Regions from separate parts of the Paraglaciecola aquimarina genome, predicted to be linked through region 3. Evidence: predicted binding sites of a transcription regulator. Region 3 holds the regulator's gene; each other region holds the start of a gene.
What was found. The regulator sigma-54, encoded in region 3, starts transcription at its own class of promoters, with help from an activator protein. The targets are predictions, from matches to a motif close to GTTGGCACGNNNNTNGNNT.

Region 1 (3,156 bases), 180 kb from region 3:
CGGTTAATGGATAGGTAAGATTTAATTCAATACTGCCCTTGTTGTCACTGGTTCTTAAGTTGTTTCTTAAAGTGCCTAGTAGGTTGATGTCACCAAAGCTAGTACCGTACCCCAGTTCGGCTAGGCCCATGTAAGTTGTGATATCGGGATTATCATCTCCGCTGGCATCATCAGGGCCTGTTTTAGGATCTTCTGGTATACGATACCAAGCCTTAAGGTAGTAAAATGAGTCGGCATCGCTAAATACCACTGAGCCAAAAATGCGATTCCAACTTCTGGACAGTTGGTCAGATCGTCCATTCGACTGATGGTTTATACCGAGTTGAATTTGATTGAATTTAAATCCCAAAATAGATAATTCATTTTGCCAAGCATAGAAGGCTTCTGGTTCGTAATTAGTTTCACGAAAAGGTTTCGAAACGTCACTGTTGTACACTTGCCAAAAGGACTTGGCGGTAAAGGCAAAATACAAACCTGTGGTGTCGTTGCTTGGAACGTATAACGGTAACTTCACGCTAATTTGGTATTTAGCTTCGAGGTTATCGACATTTTCGCTGGTCAGTCCCGGCACATTTTTACTATTGGGGTTAGATGCATAACTCAAAGGTAAAAAGTAATTTTGTTTATGCTGGGATAGTGAAAATGGATTCTTCAAAGCCTTTTTTGTTGAGTCATCCTGTTCATCCAAAATAGAATCAGCATTTTCAACTTTTGCTTTATCAAGCTCTAGAATGCTGGCATTTTCTTCTGCGTAGATTGAGTGACAGAAAAAAGCGCTAAAGCATGTTAAAGCAAAAATTGAGGGAGCAATGGTTTTCATTCGTTATCTCATTAGGTTATTAACTGCTAGTTGTAAAGAAAAGTACTGTTTGGTTTTATTGGTTAAAAAATAAAAATTTGGCAATAAAAAGGGGCTGTACGCCCCTATTTTCGCTAATGACGTTGTAAATTAACAGTCAGTGTCTTTTGCGTTTACGCCTTCTTTTGCGTCTTCACATAGGTCTTCAATGGCATTGCCCGCGTCTTTCGCTTTTTCTTCTACTTTGCTCATTGCATCATCAACTTCCTCACCAGCGTTTTCCGCTTCGCCGTCACAGGCTGATAATGCAAATAGAGCGGTTAAAGTAATTGCAGCCGTTGTCATAGTTTTAAAAATTTTCATGGGTGTTTCCTTGTTAAATAAATTAAATAATAAAGCCAATAAATGTAGTGTTTACGTCTAAACTTTTGGTGCTTTGCCTCTTAAAGCGTTCACAATGAGAGATAAAACAAGTAAAGCGATAAAAATAAAAAATATGATTTTAGCGATGCCTGCAGCAGCTCCTGCGATACCACCAAATCCAAAAATTGCCGCGATGATTGCTACGACCAAAAATGTTAATGCCCAGCCCAACATAGTTATTTCCTCTTGGTTAGTTAATCGAAATTGTATATTCACAATAGGTAATGCGTGAACCGTGCCAAGAAAACATATTGTTATAACTGATTGATTTTATTTGCTTTTTTGTTTTGTTGGCATGTGGTGTATTCAGTGTACTGTCAGATGATTGCAAGAATTACACACAGAGTGAGAATTAGTTTCACAGTAAATGGTGAGATTAAGCAGTGGCGTACTAGTGGAAGAGACGAAGAAAGCTTAGGGCTAAGCTGAATTTAGCCCAAACTTTATGGATGAAAGGACAAATAAGTATTAAGGGATTGTGAACTTAGCCAACTGAATACCGTCTAGCTTAATGGCGTAAGCCCCTTTAGATAAGCTGCTTACGTCAATTGTATTATCGTATGTGATACCCTGTAGAACGCTTTGATTTTTGTTGTCTAAAACGTCGAAATGATATACGCCTTGTGCTTGAGTCAACTTGACTGTCTCTAACTCTGTGATCGCCAACTGGGCTAATCCTTGACTTACTTCGTTCTGTTTGTGCAATGTATTTACATTGAATAGTCCCGCAGTTTGCTGAAACAATACTTGTTGTTTGTTGGTATCTTTTTCCGCCCAAATAGTACTAGTTACACTATAAGTTTGGTTAATTGGCAAAGGCTCTGCAGCGATCAGTTTAACCGAGACAAAAGCAAAGCCTGGATTAACCAAGGTTTTATGCGAGGCGACGACTGCTCCTTGTTGATCTTTTAACTCGATATTGAGAATTCGGCGCTGGTTGGTTTTGTATTCCGTTAAAATTTCTACTTTATTGCTGTCGATTAACGTCGCAGAATCTAAGTGAAGCTGAATTGATTCAGCATAAATGGGGGGAGTGGGCAAGCTATTGTCTTGATGAGTGCTTGCAGAATTTGCATCAATGAGTAAATAGGCTCGCACCCAATCATAATATGCGACGTTCTTGGTTGGGTCGGCTAATTCTTGTGAATTAGGGAGCTCCACCCAAGGGAACGGATAGGTTTCAGACACTAAATTGACCCCCATGGGTTGATCAAAAGGTTTGTCTTTCACTTGTGAATAAAACCTCATAAATTTAGGCGCGCCATCGTTGAAATAAAAGCTGGCCGAACTTTCGTTGTGCCACCAACCGCCATAGGTATTAAAACTATCAGATGCGAAGTTGTTCTTTTTAAATGTTACTTTGGGTGAACGTAAATCTTGCATTTTGCCATCACAGTCGGCGTACCAAAAATGGCCGTTAGAATGCATACCTTTAGCAAATATTTTGCCGTCAAAGTCGCCTTCTCGGCCAATCGACTCTTGAATGTCCAGTTCTAAACCATACCTGTCATTACAGTCTTTCGGGTAAGGAAGTCCCAATTGCGGGTGGCTAACCAAAAGGTGGTGGACATAGTGGTTTTCGCCGCCTTGAATCGACTTTCGTAATAGCCAAAATAAGCATTTTCAGTTTTAGAAATCACCGCGCCACCGGCAATGCTGTAAGTTCGTTCGGTTCCTTCAGCGGTGACAATATCTGCCGAAGTGATCACTTTATCATGCTTGAGCTTTTCTCCTTTTATTCGCATTAAGCCATCGTGTACGGTTATTTGTGAGGGTAAAAATATCTAAGGTTCACGGCCAGCCCATGTAGGGTGATAGTCATACCATTTTGATTTGTCGAGCTCGGTACCATTAAATTCATCTGAAAATGTATGGTTAAGTACCCATTTTTTACCTAAAGGTGGGCGCGGTGGTTCAGCGATTGCACTGATAGG
Region 2 (3,156 bases), 3.6 Mb from region 3:
GACCGATCAAAACAGAAAAGCGTGTTCCTTTGACTCGCCCTCCCATGAACCCATTAATTCGTAAACCCATTACCCAACCTCTGGATGTTGGCGTTCGAGCGATCAATGCAATGGTCACAGTGGGGTCGGGACAACGAATGGGCTTATTTGCCGGTTCCGGAGTAGGTAAAAGCGTACTCATGGGCATGATGACCCGAGGAACAAAAGCTGATGTCGTAGTGGTGGGGCTAGTAGGTGAACGTGGCCGAGAAGTAAAGGAATTCATTCAGGATATTTTAGGTGAAGAGGAACGAAAGAAGTCTGTTGTGGTAGCCGCACCGGCTGATACATCGCCATTGATGCGTTTAAAAGGTTGCGAAACAGCGGTGACCATCGCCGAGTACTTTAGGGATCAAGGTTTCAACGTCTTATTGTTAGTTGACTCTCTTACTCGTTACGCGATGGCGCAACGAGAAATCGCATTAGCAGTGGGTGAACCTCCTGCCACTAAGGGTTATCCGCCTTCGGTTTTTGCTCGATTACCAGCGTTAGTTGAACGAGCCGGTAATGGTAGTGAAAATCAAGGTTCTATTACCGCCTTTTATACGGTATTAACCGAAGGGGATGACTTACAAGATCCTATTGCTGACGCAGCCCGAGCGATTTTAGATGGGCATATAGTGCTATCTCGAGCCTTAGCAGACTCAGGGCATTATCCGGCTATTGATGTAGAGGCCTCTATTAGCCGCGTGATGCCAATGGTAGTGTCTAAAGAGCATGAGCAAAGTGCCCGACGTATTCGGCAGGTTTACTCAAATTATCAGAGAAATAAAGATCTCATTACGATTGGCGCTTACACCAAAGGCACCGATCCTAGATTGGATTTAGCGATTACCGCCGAACCGGCAATTAATGCATTTTTGCAACAAGGTATGCATCAAATTCTCGATTTTGAACAAAGTGAAGCCGCCATGTCAGCACTGAGCGGCGGATTAGGAACAGGTTAACGTTATGGCTAATTCTCAACTAAAACTGGTCGCAGACTGGGAGCGCCAAAAAGAACAAAAGCTGGCGCAAGACTTTCAAATTGCTCAGAATTACGCTCAAGAAAATAAGCAAAAGTTATCGGGTTTAGAAAACTACCGATTAGACTATTTACGCCAAGCTCAAGTTAAGGCGAAGCAAGGCATAGGCAGTTTAACCTTTAATCAGCATCAACAATTTATTGGTAAATTAGATAAAGCGTGTGAGTTGCAAATGCAGCAAGTGGCGCAATCTGCCTTGGTTGCCGATCAGCGTAAGTCTCAATGGCTACAGCAGCAGAAAAAACGCAAAGCAGTAGATTTACTGATAGAAAAACAAAACATCGCTCAACAACAACGAGAAGCGAAGCAAGAACAAATAATGTTAGACGAGCTCACCTTACAGAAATTTATTCGCAACAAAGCTTAATCATACTATCCACATTCGCCTTTAATGCCCCAGTTTGTCAGCATGCTATAAAATAAATGATTAATATGTTTATAAGTTGGAATGGTCTTTGCTCTATTTCAACCTAGAGCCTAAAGTCAGATAAGAAAATGACTAATTGGTGACAGAGTACAGTATGGATTTTTTAAGCCCCCACCATGCTAATATTAATTTAGTGTTTTAAAACAGTTAGTTATCGTTTTGTTTTAAAACCAAAGGATGTAATTAGAATGATGCAACAAGTTGCCACCACAAAATCAGAAGTTGCCGTAAATGCCAACACGGCCGCTAATTCGGCAATGAATACCGCTACCAATAATACACAAGCGGAGCGACTGTTTGGGTCTGATTCAAATTCCAATAAAGAGTTTGAACAACTGTTACAGCAACAAAAAGCGAGTCACAAACAGGGGGCGCATTCGGGCTCGTCAACGGCAGAAAAACATAGCACCTCATCTACCTCTAAAAAGTCAGAGGCTACCGAACAAGAAAATAGATTAAGCCAACAGTCGACGGATGAGCAAAGAGAACAAAAACGTGCGCTCGACAATGCACAGTCCAAGCAAAATGAAACAGACTCAAAATCTACTTGGGAAACTAAAGGTCCGGCTAAGCCTAAACTTAAGCTGGATATCGTAGGCGATGGTGACGCTGCAGAGTGGGTGTCTCTAGTCGATAACTTACAAAAATTTTCACAAGGGCAAGCTAGTGACGGGGAACCTCTTACACCGAGCGCGATGGAAACACTCGTTGATAACCTATCTGCAGACAAATTAGAGGTTACCGAGGATGGTAAATCTGCCAATGATAGTGGCTCAGAAAGTGATAATGGATCTGAAAGTGAAGGTACAGATACGGCGAACAGTGCCACACTAACTGAAGTACCGAGCAGCAGTGAAGCTGTGGATGACAGTATGATTTTAAACATAGAAACGTCGGACGACTTTGCCAATTCTCCTTGGCTGTCGCAAAGCCTGCAGAGTGTAACAACGAAGCAAGACGGAAATGTTGATGTGGCAGGTGTTTCTCAAGCCAACGATGAATTATCAGAACTGACTGCTAATACTAAGCAAACCGACGCTAGAGCACTAGAGGCTCAGCAACAAACGGATAATGCAGAAGCTGAAACCGCCTCTTTGCTACCTGATCTAACTGAGCAAGAAAACCAAGCACTTTTGGGGGATTTACTGTCAGAATCGGCCCAAGTAGCTGTCGATAAATTGCTAAATAATAAGGGGCAATCTAACGCTGAGCAGCAGGTGGAAAACTTAGATGCAAGCGCTGCTGATAATAGTCAAGGGGTAGGGACGCTTGCTGCTGAGCAAGAACAGGAAATGGCAGAAAGTTTATTATCTGAAGCTGTGACATTGAATAAGCAGGTGGCAAGCGAGCAATCATCAAGCTCTCCTATACTGACACTGTCTACGTTACCAGATAATAAGCTGGATTCAGTCTTAACTAATTTAGCCGAGCGCTTGTTAGAAAAAGCAGCAGGAACAGAGCAGATTTCCCAAACTTCGACGGTTCGCGGGGAGTCCAGTCAAATATCTGAACTGAGCCATGCAATTACTTCACCGATAAAAGAGTTTGTCGCTTCCTTAAAAAGCGGTATTGCAGAGTTTAAAAATCAATTGGCGCAGGGACGAGAGCCTGGGATTGATCTTAAATCGTTAGTCACGGACTCAATCGATAAACTTGCCTCAGTTG
Region 3 (3,156 bases):
TTCAGGTTGACGCCAGTTTAGGTGAAGGCAAAGAAGTCTTCATTGCTAGCGGAAATCCAGCGGAATATTCACAACAACAAGAAGATGGCAGCACAGTTAAAGCAAAAGCCAATCAAATTATGTATAAACGCGCCACGCGTTCATTGTCACTTGATGGTGATGCACTAATCGAGCAAAACTCGAGCAGCGTAAAAGGAAATTCAATATTGTTTAATATGGAGCTTGAACAAATTATCGCTCAAGGTAACAATCAAGAAAGTGGCCGTGTTATCACGATATTCCAACCTGAATCTACTTCTGAAAGTAACGCCGCCAAACAACAGGAATCACAACCTTAATGGCCCAATTAAAAGCCACACATTTAGCTAAATCTTATAAATCTCGGCAAGTTGTACGGGATGTCAGCCTAGAAGTTTCAACTGGACAAATAGTAGGTTTATTGGGTCCAAATGGCGCAGGCAAAACGACCACTTTTTATATGATCGTGGGTCTAGTTCCTCTAGACAAAGGTGAAATTTATATCGATCAACAGGCACTGACGTTAGAGCCGATGCATGTTCGTGCGCGCCAAGGCATTGGTTATTTACCTCAAGAAGCTTCTATATTCCGAAAACTCACGGTTTATCAAAACTTGATGGCGATATTGCAAACGCGCAAGGAACTATCTAAAGAACAAAGAGAGCAACAAGCCGATTCATTACTCGACGAGTTTAATATCAACCATATTCGCAACAGCTTAGGTATGAGTTTGTCTGGTGGTGAACGCCGACGAGTAGAAATTGCTCGCGCTTTAGCAGCTGATCCTGAGTTTATTTTACTAGATGAACCTTTCGCCGGTGTTGACCCTATTTCAGTAAACGACATAAAAAAAATCATTCAACATTTGCGTGATCGAGGAATTGGTGTATTAATTACTGATCATAATGTACGGGAAACGCTAGACGTATGTGAAAAAGCTTACATTGTTAGCCATGGTGAACTGATAGCATCGGGTACTGCCGAAGAAGTTTTAAGTGATCAACGTGTAAGAGATGTATACCTGGGTGAGCAATTCAGGCTATAGTTAGGCCTTCGATTAGCTCGGCTGATATCAACAGAAATAAGTATAAGAAGTAAATGAAACCCTCTTTACAATTAAAATTTAGCCAACAACTCACAATGACACCACAGTTGCAGCAAGCAATTAAGCTTCTGCAATTGTCTACACTTGACCTGCAAACAGAGATACAAGAAGCACTTGATTCTAACCCTCTGCTTGAAGTTGATGAACAAGTAGATAATACAGGTGGTGACAAGGCATTAGAAACCAATCATGACGCAAATGGTGCGAATGACACGGCGGAAGTTAATGTCGATAATATAGAGTCTGGTGATGCCTTACAAAACAATGATATTCCTGAAGATTTGCCTTTAGACAGTACCTGGGATGAATATTTAAGCGCATCATCGGCACCGGCCCCGTCTACCTCTAGTAGCTCAGGCCCAGCAATGGACGACGACCAAGTATTCCAAGGTGAAACCACCGACAATATTCAAGATCATCTGCTTTGGCAAGTACGCCTAACCCATTTCAGTGACACAGACCAAGCCATTGCCGTAGCCATAATAGATTCGATCGATGAAGGCGGCTATCTAACCATTAGTACTGAAGAAGTACTGGCGAGTATGGATGACGAAGAAATTGAACTGGATGAAGTAGAAGTTGTTCTAAAACGTATTCAAATGCTCGATCCTATTGGCTCTGGCGCCAGAAGCGCGCAAGAGTGTTTATTGATTCAGCTTAAGCAATTTGCTGCCGACACCCCTTGGCTTGAAGAAGCCAAAATGCTGATCACCGACTATTGTGATCTAATTGGTAGTAAAGACTATCGTACGCTCATGCGTAAAACTCGATTGAAAGAAGATGAACTACGTGAAGCCATGCGCTTGTTGCAAACCTTAAATCCACGCCCGGGCACAGCGGTTGTAACCGGTGAGCCAGAATATGTCATTCCAGACGTATCGGTGAGTAAAAAGAATGGTCGCTGGGCCGTAGAGTTAAACCCAGACAGCCTGCCCAAACTAAATGTTAATCAACAATACGCAGCCATGAGCAAGAACGTTAAAAACAGTTCTGATGGCCAATTTATTCGATCTCATCTACAAGAAGCTAAGTGGTTTATAAAAAGTGTGGAAAGCCGCAACGAAACGCTACTTAAAGTGTCTAATTGTATAGTGCAGCAACAAATGGGCTTTTTTGAGCACGGCCCGGAAATGATGAAACCAATGGTGTTAAACGATGTAGCGGAAATGGTAGATATGCATGAGTCAACTATTTCAAGGGTTACCACCCAGAAGTACATGCATACACCTCGAGGCATTTTTGAACTTAAGTATTTTTTCTCTAGCCATGTAGCCACAGACGCAGGCGGAGAATGCTCATCAACTGCCATAAGGGCATTGATCAAAAAACTAGTCGCTGCTGAAAAGCCTAGCAAACCACTAAGCGACAGTAAAATTGCTCAATTGTTGGCCGACCAAGGTATTAAAGTGGCACGGCGGACAATAGCAAAGTACCGGGAATCATTGTTGATCCCCCCATCTAACCAACGTAAAAGCCTGTTGTAGGCGAAATTTAGAAGGAATAGGCAATATGCAAATTAACCTTACTGGTCATCACGTAGATATTACAGATTCTTTAAGAAACTATGTAGACACTAAATTCACTAAGTTAGAGCGACATTTTGAACACATTAATAATGTGCACGTTATATTAAATGTAGAGAAGCTGAATCAAAAAGCCGAAGCTACCGTTCACCTCAGCGGATCAGAGGTGTTTGCAACATCTGAGCACTCAGATATGTATGCAGCAATAGATGGTTTAATCGATAAACTTGATCGTCAAGTGATTAAACATAAGGAAAAAGTCAAACGCCATTAACACCAAGCATTAGAGGCTGTAATGGAATTAAAAAGCATTATCCATCCTGACTGCACACTTTGTGCAGTTCAGGGCAGTAGTAAAAAAGAATACTTGAACTCATCAGTCAAACCGCCATTCAAGTTGTGACTAACATCGATCAAGGCACAATACTCGCGAGTTTAATGTCCAGAGAAAAAATGGGCAGCACTGGTATTGGTAACGGTATTGCGTTACCTCATGGCCGCTTAAAAGGC
Region 4 (3,156 bases), 4.3 Mb from region 3:
TATGTTTCTCAATCTCAGCTTTAAAGGGGCTAAGGTTATTGAGATCAGCAAATAACAGACAGTGGTGAGTATAAGTTGACAGAATGCTAGAGGTAGCAGCACCTCTAGCAAATAAATAAGTCGGTTTTTTTATTTCATACTGATTAGCAGCAGGCAATAGCAGAATACGTCGCTTATTTTTGTGGTTCCTTCTGTATAGTTTATCTATAGGCAAAAGTGTTGTTAGGCATTTTTTCCACAGCACTTTTTGTACTTGAGGCCATTTCCACAAATACATGGATCGTTACGGCCAACTTTGGGAGTGGCTCGTATAATTGGTGTTTGGGGAGGGCAACAGCTTGTGTTAGTACAAGTCGTTGTTTTACTGTTGTTACTTTTGCCAGTAAAGCTGTCATTTTTATCAGTCATTGTCTTTTCAATCCTACTTCTACAATACTTCTGTTGTGTGGTCTTAGACCAGTCTAACTGAATTTAATTAAGAGGTTAATCTAATCGAGCAACAAGTCAAAACAGCTAACATGCAGTTGTTTTACTATGTCCGGCTAAATTAAGAAATTCTATTACCTTATTGTTAACCAAATCGGCTTGATCTACGGTGATGAAATGGCCGCTGTCAGAAACAATTTCAGCCTGCACACAAGGTAACAAAGACTTTGCGCGATCGACGCTTTGCTGGTTATTAAATAAGTCTTGATCACCTGCCAGAAACAATATTGGCATGGTTAGTGAGGCTAGTTGCTCATCTGTGAAGGGGGTCATATCCATTAATAATGGGGAAATAGAGGCTGTTTTGACGGTTCGATAAAAATGGTCAATATAGGTTTGATCAATACCTTGCACATTGCTAGATAGGGTTTTTAATATATCGCTTAATGCGTCTCGTTGCGGATCTAAAGCAAATAATATGTTCTCTATAATATCCATATTAAAGTCAAGCCAAGTAAAGGTTTGTGCAGGGCTTAGTAAGACTAGTTGTTCGATTTTGTCTGGCTGACTGAGTGCCAAATTAGTTGCAATCCAACCTCCTTGGGATGCGCCTATCAGTGTTACTTTCTCTAATTTAAGCGCTGCAAAAATTTCAAAGTACTCAGGTTGTTAGATTGTCAATGGATGGGTTGACATCTCCTAATGTAGATTGCCCTTGGCCTAAAATATCATCAATAGCATACACTCTATAATTGTTTGATAGCGCTTTAACATTGGGGTACCACATAGTTGCATCTGCGTTCATTCCATGAAGTAAGAATAGGGGTTTTCCATCCGCCGGACCTGAAACAATAATATGCGCTTTTCCGATAGATGTTGGCAAACGCAATTCGCGATAAGGGGTGTCCCATAGAGTAAGTACGCGGTTGTAGAGTTCGTCATCTTTAAGGTTTACAGCTTTTTGCGTAAGTAGTTTTTGGTACTCAGCGTTTTTGTCTGGCAGTCCGTGAGTTCGGGTAATTTCGTCGTCAAATTGCGCTCGTTCACACCCTATTAATAATAATACTGCTGTAAATAATGGTAGACCTTTCTTCAAGATAACTCTCTTTTTTCAAAAATGAGCATGAATACTATCCATCACCAAAGCAATTAACAATAGGCTTGATTAATCAATTGACAGGACTCGGTACAAATTGCACGTAACTCTGTAATAACTACATACCTAATTGTATTTATAGGTAATGCTTGTTAATAAAACTGTTATTTTTCAACATTTTAATTGATGGCACAGGTTTCGCTTCTGGTTCAGGTGAGTATTAACCCAACACCTAAACAGGAGTTATCATGAACAAAGAAATAGCAAAAGGTAAATGGAATCAGCTAAGTGGCTCAATCCAAAAAAAGTGGGGAAAATTGAGCAATGATGAAGTTGCCGAAATAGACGGAGAATTCGATCTTTTCTACGGCAAAATGCAAGAAAAGTATGGAATGAGTAAAGAGCAAGCTGAAAAGGCTTTCGATGAGCTTGGCTAAATCAAAGGACTGATAGCTTTACAGTATCAAATTAAAACTTAGTGACGCTTATCAACACAGCTGTTAGCAACCTTGGCGCTGTAATTTCCCTTCATCGTCAAGGTGTGAATGCCAATCCATATTGATGAGTGATCTTTTTGACTGTATCCAGCGGATTTTGATCGAGGCATCGGTGTGAAGGAATGGTTGTTCAGTTGCAAATACCGAGAACCTAGGGCAAAAGCCGCTGGTGCATTGCTTTCAGGCGAGTGTTAAGTGCACTTTATGTGTGTTGCTCGAGCTCGATGGAATGTAGCTCTTTACTATTAACTCGTGATTAATTCAAACAGTTAAGCCTTGATCACGCACATGTAAAGTCTCGCTTAACTGCGTTTGTAATACCGAACATTAGAAAGTGCCTATCGCCAATTCAGGGGTAACATGATTCATTATTTGCAAAACAAAACTAAACAACTTGTGGATTCACCCAAGCTTTTTGGGGTGTTAATGATAATGTCATTCTTAGAATCAATCATTGTACCTATCCCCTTAGAAACTATATTAATTCCTTTGATGCAAGCAAAGCGCAAGAGTATATGGTTACTGGCCTTTTGGGCGACTGTTGGGTGTGTGCTGGGAGCGATAGTTGGCTATTTAGTGGGATATTTTTTGTTTGAGACATTCTCCGAACAAATCGCAAGTTGGTTCTCTGATCCGCAGCAGCTAAAAGAAGTCACAGAGCAAATGCAAGTCAAAGGATTTTGGTATGTGCTGTCGATTGGTCTGGTGCCAATACCTTTCCAAATTGCCATGTTAGCTGCAGGGGCTGCAAAATATTCTTTCGTGATGTTTATTGTCGCTACGTTTATTGCCCGCTCACTACGATATTTTGGACTTGCCTTACTCGTCAAGCTAGTAGGAAATCAAGCCGAAGCGCTATTTAAGAAATACAAGTTGCCGACCACGATCGGTATCACCCTAATAGTTGGTATTGTTTGGTTTGCTTCTTGAAGCTAACGACAAAAGTCATTTCCCCCCAATTGAGACACCCATGATAACCAACTTATAACAATGCCTTTGAAATCAAGGCGATGCCTCTAAAACTAAAAGGTTATTCCCGCCGCCGTAATAGTAGTTACTATTAACGCTCTACTTGATTGACGAACTGAGCTGGCGTCTCACTTAAGCCAAAGATATGGATCCGTGCTAAAAACATGC

Region 1: a site for sigma-54 is predicted at 1,447-1,465, ahead of RS130_RS02655 (DUF1328 family protein). Genes of this name have one in related genera too.
Region 2: a site for sigma-54 is predicted at 1,507-1,525, ahead of RS130_RS19005 (flagellar hook-length control protein FliK). Genes of this name have one in related genera too.
Region 4: a site for sigma-54 is predicted at 1,708-1,726, ahead of RS130_RS22425 (CsbD family protein). Genes of this name have one in related genera too.

What each region holds. Positions count from the first base shown of each region.
Region 1 covers NZ_JAWDIO010000002.1:419,769-422,924, reverse strand. The annotation lists gene RS130_RS02665 (phospholipase A) at 1-820, opposite strand, end outside; gene RS130_RS02660 (hypothetical protein) at 950-1,162, opposite strand; gene RS130_RS02655 (DUF1328 family protein) at 1,220-1,396, opposite strand; gene RS130_RS02650 (LamG domain-containing protein) at 1,691-2,761, opposite strand; gene RS130_RS02645 (hypothetical protein) at 2,716-2,967, opposite strand; gene RS130_RS02640 (hypothetical protein) at 3,007-3,156, opposite strand, start outside.
Region 2 covers NZ_JAWDIO010000002.1:3,852,598-3,855,753, reverse strand. The annotation lists gene fliI (flagellar protein export ATPase FliI) at 1-986, shown strand, start outside; gene fliJ (flagellar export protein FliJ) at 991-1,431, shown strand; gene RS130_RS19005 (flagellar hook-length control protein FliK) at 1,680-3,156, shown strand, end outside.
Region 3 covers NZ_JAWDIO010000002.1:243,410-246,565, forward strand. The annotation lists gene lptA (lipopolysaccharide transport periplasmic protein LptA) at 1-338, shown strand, start outside; gene lptB (LPS export ABC transporter ATP-binding protein) at 338-1,063, shown strand; gene RS130_RS01850 (RNA polymerase factor sigma-54) at 1,117-2,607, shown strand; gene hpf (ribosome hibernation promoting factor) at 2,633-2,920, shown strand; partial or broken gene RS130_RS01860 (PTS sugar transporter subunit IIA) at 2,942-3,156, shown strand, end outside.
Region 4 covers NZ_JAWDIO010000002.1:4,515,319-4,518,474, reverse strand. The annotation lists gene RS130_RS22445 (class I SAM-dependent methyltransferase) at 1-55, shown strand, start outside; gene RS130_RS22440 (SEC-C metal-binding domain-containing protein) at 223-408, opposite strand; gene RS130_RS22435 (alpha/beta fold hydrolase) at 514-1,017, opposite strand; gene RS130_RS22430 (alpha/beta fold hydrolase) at 1,088-1,522, opposite strand; gene RS130_RS22425 (CsbD family protein) at 1,771-1,959, shown strand; gene RS130_RS22420 (YqaA family protein) at 2,380-2,949, shown strand.